2 regions of the Janibacter terrae genome follow, and region 1 is predicted to be linked to the other one. Evidence: riboswitches for the same ligand, from Rfam matches in the RefSeq annotation. Region 1 holds a riboswitch; the other holds the start of a gene.
What was found. A riboswitch is a leader RNA that binds a small molecule or an ion and turns the genes downstream of it on or off. The one in region 1 is predicted to bind cyclic di-AMP.

Region 1 (3,392 bases):
CGATGCGCGCCGGGCTGCTGCTCGGCCCGGTGCTGGGCGCGCTCGCGATCGGCCCGCTCGGCCTGCAGGGTGCCTACGGCGTGGCGGTCGTGCTCGCGGTCGGCTCGGTCGCCACGGTGCTCACGGCGCCCGACCTCACCGCCGACCACGAGCGCGCCCGGGCCGCCGAGCCGCACACCGGGGTGCTGCGGGTCGTGCGCCACCACGCCCACCTCCTGCTCACCCAGGGTGTCGGGGCCGCGGTGATCTCCGCCCTTCGCTCCGCGCGCCTGGTGATCCTGCCGCTGTGGGCCGTGCACATCGGTCTCGACGGGGTCGACGCCTCGCAGGTCTTCGCGGTCGCGGGTGCCGCGGAGCTGCTCTTCGTCTACCCGGGCGGCTGGGTCATGGACCGGCTCGGCCGGGTGTGGGTCGTGACCGCGCTGCTCACGGTCGTCTCGGCGTCCTTCCTCGTCCTGCCGCTCGCGGGGACGAAGGGGGGACTGCTCGCCGTCGCGCTGCTCATGGCCCTCGGCAACGGTCTCGGGTCGGGCATCGTCATGACGCTCGGGGCGGACGCGGCGCCGACGCGCGACCGGGCCCAGTTCCTCAGCGCCTGGCGGTTGTGCGGGGAGCTCGGCCACGCCGGCGGGTCGCTGGGGCTGGGTGCGGTGACGGCCCTGGTATCGCTGCCGGCCGCCGCGGTGGTGCTCGCGGCCACCGGTCTTGCCGGCCTGGCGTGGACGAGCGTGTGGATCGCCCGGGCCGACCGCGAGCGGGTCAGGGCATGATGGTGCCCGTGAAGGACCTCATCGACACCACGGAGATGTACCTGCGGACGATCTTCGAGCTCGAGGAGGAGGACATCCCTCCGATGCGGGCTCGGATCGCGGAGCGTCTGGGCCACTCCGGCCCGACCGTCTCCCAGACGATCGCCCGCATGGAGCGCGACGGCCTCGTGAGCCTCGGCCACGACCGTCGGCTGGTCCTCTCCGACGAGGGGCGGTTGCTCGCCACCCGGGTCATGCGCAAGCACCGGCTCGCCGAGCGCCTGCTCGCCGACGTCATCGGGCTCGAGTGGGAGCACGTCCACGACGAGGCCTGCCGCTGGGAGCACGTCATGAGCGAGCGGGTCGAGCGCAAGATCCTGGCGATGCTCCCCGAGCACCGGGAGTCGCCGTACGGCACGCCGATCCCCGGCCTCGAGGAGCTGCTCTCCGGCGAGGAAGCCACGGTCGACTACCTCTCGGGGCTCTCGAGCCTCACGGACGTCGTCGACGGGGGCCTCGCCGGCCCCTTCCGGGTGCGCCGGATCGGCGAGACCGCGCAGGTCGACCACGAGGCCCTGGCCCTGCTCACCGAGGCGCGGCTGCGCCCCGGCGAGGTCGTCACGGTGGCGGAGGAGGAGGACCGGGTCATCGTCACGCGGGCCGGCTCGGCCGCCGCCGACGGGGTCTCGCTGCCCCGCGAGGTGGCCGAGCACGTCTTCGTGGAGTCCATCTCCTCGTGACACACCGTGACCTTGGTGTGACATTCCCGTGATCTGCAGGTACGGTTCACGGGTCCACCTCCCCTGGGTGGGCCCGTCACGCGGACGCTGAGTCCTGTCACCGCAGCGACGGTTGTGCAACACACCGCATGGCAGGAGCGGGGGACCCACTCATGGGGCATCGCGGATGCTCCTCGGGGTGAAGTCCTGGGACGCAGCGGATCGCAGGGTCGATCCGGTGTCGCAGGACCGGGCCACACCTCTGGCCCGAACCCGACAGCTGACCTCGCAAGCGGGACAGAGGTAACACACGTGTCGCACAATGTCGGACGCCACCGCGCTGCCGGTCGCTACAACCCGGTGACCGAGCTCGGCCAGATCATCCACCAGACGGGCACCCCGATCGCCAAGGGCTCGGCCGTGCTGGCCGCCTCCGGTGGTCTCATCGCCGCGATCGCCATCCCCGCCCAGGCCGCCACGCCGGCCGCCGAGCTGGACCGGACCCCCGTGCAGACCGCCTCGGCGCCGGCCGCGCAGGCCGCCCCCGCGGTGACCGCGCCGAGTGCCCCGGCCTCGCAGTCCCCGGTGGCCTCCGCCTTCGGCAAGATCGCCGTCGAGCCGGTCGCCAAGCCGACCGGCCCCACGCCGTGGCAGCTGCGCATGCGCGCCGAGCGAGAGGCAGCCCGCGAGCAGGCCGCGCAGGAGCGTCGTGAGGCGCAGGAGCAGGCCGCGCAGGAGCGGGCCGCGGAGCAGCAGGCGCAGGAGCAGCAGGAGCAGGAGCAGCAGACGCAGGAGCGCACCGAGAGCGCGCCCAGCCGTTCGCAGGAGCGTCAGGCGCCCGCTCCCGCTCCCGCTCCCGCTCCCGCCGCGCCCGCCGCCCCCGCGGCCTCGAGCAATGTCATCGAGATCGCGAAGCAGTACATCGGCGTCCCGTATGTCTACGGCGGTACGACCCCGTCGGGCTTCGACTGCTCCGGCTTCACGCAGTACGTCTTCGCCAAGGCCGGCAAGTCCCTGCCCCGCACGACGACCGAGCAGCAGGCCGCGACCACCCCGGTCTCCAGCCCGCAGCCCGGCGACCTCGTCTTCTTCGGCTCGCCGGCATGGCACATGGGCATCTACGTCGGCGACGGCATGATGATCGACGCGCCGCGCACCGGCAAGTCGGTCTCGATCCGGCCGATCTTCGACGGTGTCTCTGGCTACGGCCGCGTCTGAGCGGACCACCCGCACGAAGGGGGCCGAGCGAGCTCGTCTCGCTCGGCCCCCTTCGTCGTCCCCGGGCGTGGTGGGGCATGGGCTCAGTCCTGCTGCTCCCGGCGCCGCAGCGCGTCACCGAGCTCGTCGTGGTGCATGAGGTCGTCCTCGGTCACACCGGCGCGGTAGCCGGCCCGTCCGAGCATGTGCGCGGAGACGGGGGCCGTGAGGGCCTGTGCGGCGACGATGATGAGCAGGGTCGCGACCGAGGCCCAGGTCCGCACGGACAGGGCCAGCCCGAGCAGGACGAGCAGGAGCCCCAGGGTCTGCGGCTTGGTCGCCGCGTGCATGCGGGCGTACAGGTCCGGCAGGCGCACGAGGCCGATGGCGCCGACGAGCGCGAGGGCGGCGCCGAGCACGAGGCTGATCGCGCCGGCGATGTCGAGGGCGTGCTCCCAGCTCACTGGTCGTCCTTCCGCGGGGCCATGAAGCGGGCGACCGACACCGAGCCGACGAACCCGGTCAGGCTGAAGACGACGAGCACGGGCAGGGTGCCCGCGTCCTCGCTGCGCACGATCTGGGTGGCGAGGATGCCGGTGACGATGACGATCATGACGTCGACGCTCAGCGCGCGGTCGAGGTTGGTCGGGCCGAGCGTGATGCGCACGAGCACGAGCGCGCCGGCCGCGAAGAGCATGCCCAGGGCCAGTCCGAGGATGATGCTCAT
Region 2 (3,392 bases), 670 kb from region 1:
GGGGCGTCGGCGCGTAGCCGGGCAGGGTGCGGTGGAACGCGCGCGCGCCCTCGTGGACGACACCGCCCGTCCACTCACGGGCGGCGGGGTTGCTCCTCCAGGTGCTCATGCCGCCAGCATCGACCGCACCCGATCACCACGTCCAGCGCGGCTCGCCCGGCCACCACCCGCTCGCCCGGTCCACGGCCTACGCTCTGCGGGTGCCCGATGACCCCGAGACCGCCCGGCTCACCCTCTTCGTGTGGGCGGCCTGGGGCTTCGCCGCCCTCGTGGTCCTCCTCCTGCTGACCCTGCTCGCCGGGGGCTGGTGGGTGACCTCGCGGCGGGTCCTCGTCGACTTCGCGCGGGCCCGCGCGGCGGGCGACCTCTGGGCCCCGCTCATGCGCGACGAAGGGGGCGAGTGGGGGCGCATCGTGCGCAGCCAGAAGCAGTCGGTCTTCCGCGCCGAGAGCCGCGGCGATGCCCGTGACCTGTGGCTGCGGTGGGGCCCGCTCCTCGTCCTGCACGGCCTGCTGACGCTCGTCGTCGTGGGCGCCATCGTGTGGATCCCGCTCGCCCTGGCCCGGGTCGCCCTGTCGCTCTAGCGGATCGTCGGGACGTCACCGACGCGCCTCGACCACGAGGTGCAGCAGCGGCGCCGAGTCGTCCGGCAGGGGTTGCGTCGGGTCCACCCAGCGCACCTCCTCGATCTCCGCGGCCGGGGTGATCCGCGGACGGCGAAGGGAGGTCAGGTGCGGGTGCCGGAAGACGGTCGCGACGAGCGCCCGGCCGGGCTCGTTGGCGGCATCGGTGTGGTGGACGGCGACGAGCTCGAGGTCCGCGGGGTCGAGCGCCAGCCCGAGCTCCTCGGCGACCTCACGGATCGCGCAGTCGGCCGCGGACTCGCCCTCCTCGGGCTTGCCGCCAGGGTGCATGAAGGAGGTCGTGCCGCGCTTGCGGACGGTGAGGACGCTCCCTTCCGCATCCTGCAGCTCCACCGCGCTCACGACGATCGGGCCCTGGTCCACGCCGTCACCCTACGGCCGTCCCGGCCGACGCTCAGGCTGGGTCCCTACCCTGTCCGCGATCCCGGACGCCAGGAGGAGGGACATGACCAGCCCGGTCGACCTGCCCGCCGATGCGGTGCAGCGCTTCGCCCGCATCCGCGAGGACTTCACCCGCATGATGCTCGGCTACCGATTCGGCATGGAGCTCGTCGCGACGCGGCTGGAGATCCTGCGCGAGGAGTTCGCCGAGCTGCACCGCGACAACCCGATCGAGCACATCTCGACCCGCGTCAAGAGTCCCGAGAGCATCATCGACAAGGCCGCCCGGCAGGGTGTCGAGCTCGAGATCTCCGCGCTGCGCGAGCACATCACCGACATCGCGGGGGTGCGGGTCATCTGCTCCTTCGTCGCCGACGTCTACCGGCTCGTCGACTCGCTCACCGCGCAGGCGGACATCACCGTGCGCGTCGTCAAGGACTACATCGCCCACCCCAAGCCCAACGGCTACCGCTCGGTCCACGTGATCCTCGAGATCCCCGTCTTCCTCTCCTCCGGGCCGGTGCAGGTCCCTGTGGAGGTGCAGTTCCGAACCGTCGCGATGGACTTCTGGGCGAGCACGGAGCACAAGATCTTCTACAAGTACGAAGGGGACGTCCCGCCCCACCTGCGGCAGCGGATCGCCGACGCCGCGGTTACCGCGGCGCGCATGGACGAGGAGATGGCCGAGCTGCACCGGGCGGTGCACGGGCAGCCGGACAGGTCGCCACATGGCGCGTAGGGGGCGAGCGGAAAGTTTCCACAGGCACCGTGACCATTTCGTGTCCTGATGGCCTAGTCTTCTCGCGACCCCACCACACGAGGGGTCGCTCACGGGTCGCCGAGTCCTGCCAGCCCGTGAGTCCCTGAGGAGGAGTGGCAGGAGCGGGGGACCCACCAGATCCACGGCCCCAGTGCCTCGGGGTGAAGTCCTCGGCGGTCGAACCAGACCGCCAGGGCGGGGTGATCTCCACTCCAACCCGACAGCTAACTCCGCAGGCGTAGGAGAGTTCGATGTCGAAGTTCTACGCCGGGCGTCACCGCGCCCCCAGGACCACCAACCCCCTCGCGCGCCACACGGGCGCCGCCCTCGCCGTCGCCGCCATCGGGCTCGGCACCACCACGGTCGGCGCCTCGTCCGCCACCGCCGCCCCCTCCGTCCAGTCGGCCGGGGCCACCGCGACCTTCACGGGCACCCTCTGGCAGGGTCACCGCGGCGGGCTGGTCAAGCAGGTCCAGCGCGTCGTCGGCGTCACCGCCGACGGCGTCTACGGCCCCGCGACCAAGGCCGCCGTCAAGCGCTGGCAGGCCCGCCACGGCCTGACCGCGGACGGCATCGTCGGCGCACGCACCGGCACCAAGATGCGTCTGGGCTCGACCGCCCGTTCCACACGCACCTCGACCCGCACGAGGGCGGCGGCCGCCCCCGCCCGGTCCCGCTTCACCGGCACCCTCTGGCAGGGTCACCGCGGCGGGCTGGTCAAGCAGGTCCAGCGCGTCGTCGGCGTCACCGCCGACGGTGTCTACGGCGCCGGGACCAAGGCGGCCGTCAAGCGCTGGCAGGCCCGCCACGGCCTGACCGCCGACGGAGTCGTCGGTCCCCGCACCGGGTCCGCCATGGGCATCAAGCGCACGAGCACCCCGCAGCGCACCTCGCGCACCTCGGCGCGCACCCCGATCTCGAGCGGCAACGTCCTCGGCACCGCCTCGCGCCTCGTCGGCACCCCCTACCGGATGGGCGGCACGAGCCCCTCGTCCGGCTTCGACTGCTCGGGGTTCACCAGCTACGTCTTCCGCCAGCACGGCACCTCCCTGCCGCGCACGGCCGAGCAGCAGCGCCAGTCGACGACCCGTGTCTCCTCGCCGAAGCCCGGGGACCTCGTCTTCTTCGGCACCCCGGCCTGGCACGTGGGCATCTACGCGGGCAACGGCAAGATGTACGACGCCGGCAACTCGCGCGTCGACACCACGCACCGCCCGATCTGGACGAGCGCCGTCTCGTACGGCCGCGCCTGATCGGCCGCGCCCGCCGGGTCGGCCCCTCAGGCGGACGGCAGCGCGGTGAGCACGACGTTGTCGCGGTAGTGCCGCTCCCCGTCGATGGTGATCACCGGTCCGCCGCAGGTCACGACGACGAGCTGCCGCGGCCCGTCCACCGCGAAGATCGAGCGCGGCAGCGCGACCTTGGAGTACCGCTGCAGGCTCGAGGTGACGAAGGTGCGGCGCACCCCTTCGCCGTCCGTGACGTAGACGAGCGCTCCCGGCTCGGCCTCGGCGAGCCGCGCCAGGGCCCCGGGGGTGCCCGACAGGTCCACGTGGCCGGCGAGCAGCGTCGTGCCCGACGACGAGGTCAGCGGGGCGGAGTCGATG

Region 2: it holds a riboswitch for cyclic di-AMP, as region 1 does, so the genes downstream of both, V3C34_RS01625 (peptidoglycan-binding protein) here and V3C34_RS04950 (C40 family peptidase) in region 1, are expected to answer to the same signal.

The regions. Positions count from the first base shown of each region.
Region 1 covers NZ_CP144167.1:983,466-986,857, forward strand. Annotated here, with positions in the region: gene V3C34_RS04940 (MFS transporter) at 1-770, shown strand, start outside; gene V3C34_RS04945 (metal-dependent transcriptional regulator) at 767-1,489, shown strand; cyclic di-AMP (ydaO/yuaA leader) riboswitch at 1,602-1,778, shown strand; gene V3C34_RS04950 (C40 family peptidase) at 1,781-2,686, shown strand; gene mnhG (monovalent cation/H(+) antiporter subunit G) at 2,770-3,129, opposite strand; gene V3C34_RS04960 (monovalent cation/H+ antiporter complex subunit F) at 3,126-3,392, opposite strand; gene V3C34_RS04965 (Na+/H+ antiporter subunit E) at 3,389-3,392, opposite strand, start outside.
Region 2 covers NZ_CP144167.1:317,218-320,609, forward strand. Annotated here, with positions in the region: gene V3C34_RS01605 (pyridoxal-phosphate dependent enzyme) at 1-109, opposite strand, end outside; gene V3C34_RS01610 (hypothetical protein) at 201-584, shown strand; gene V3C34_RS01615 (NUDIX hydrolase) at 600-1,007, opposite strand; gene V3C34_RS01620 (GTP pyrophosphokinase family protein) at 1,090-1,764, shown strand; cyclic di-AMP (ydaO/yuaA leader) riboswitch at 1,852-2,039, shown strand; gene V3C34_RS01625 (peptidoglycan-binding protein) at 2,037-3,038, shown strand; gene V3C34_RS01630 (class F sortase) at 3,065-3,392, opposite strand, start outside.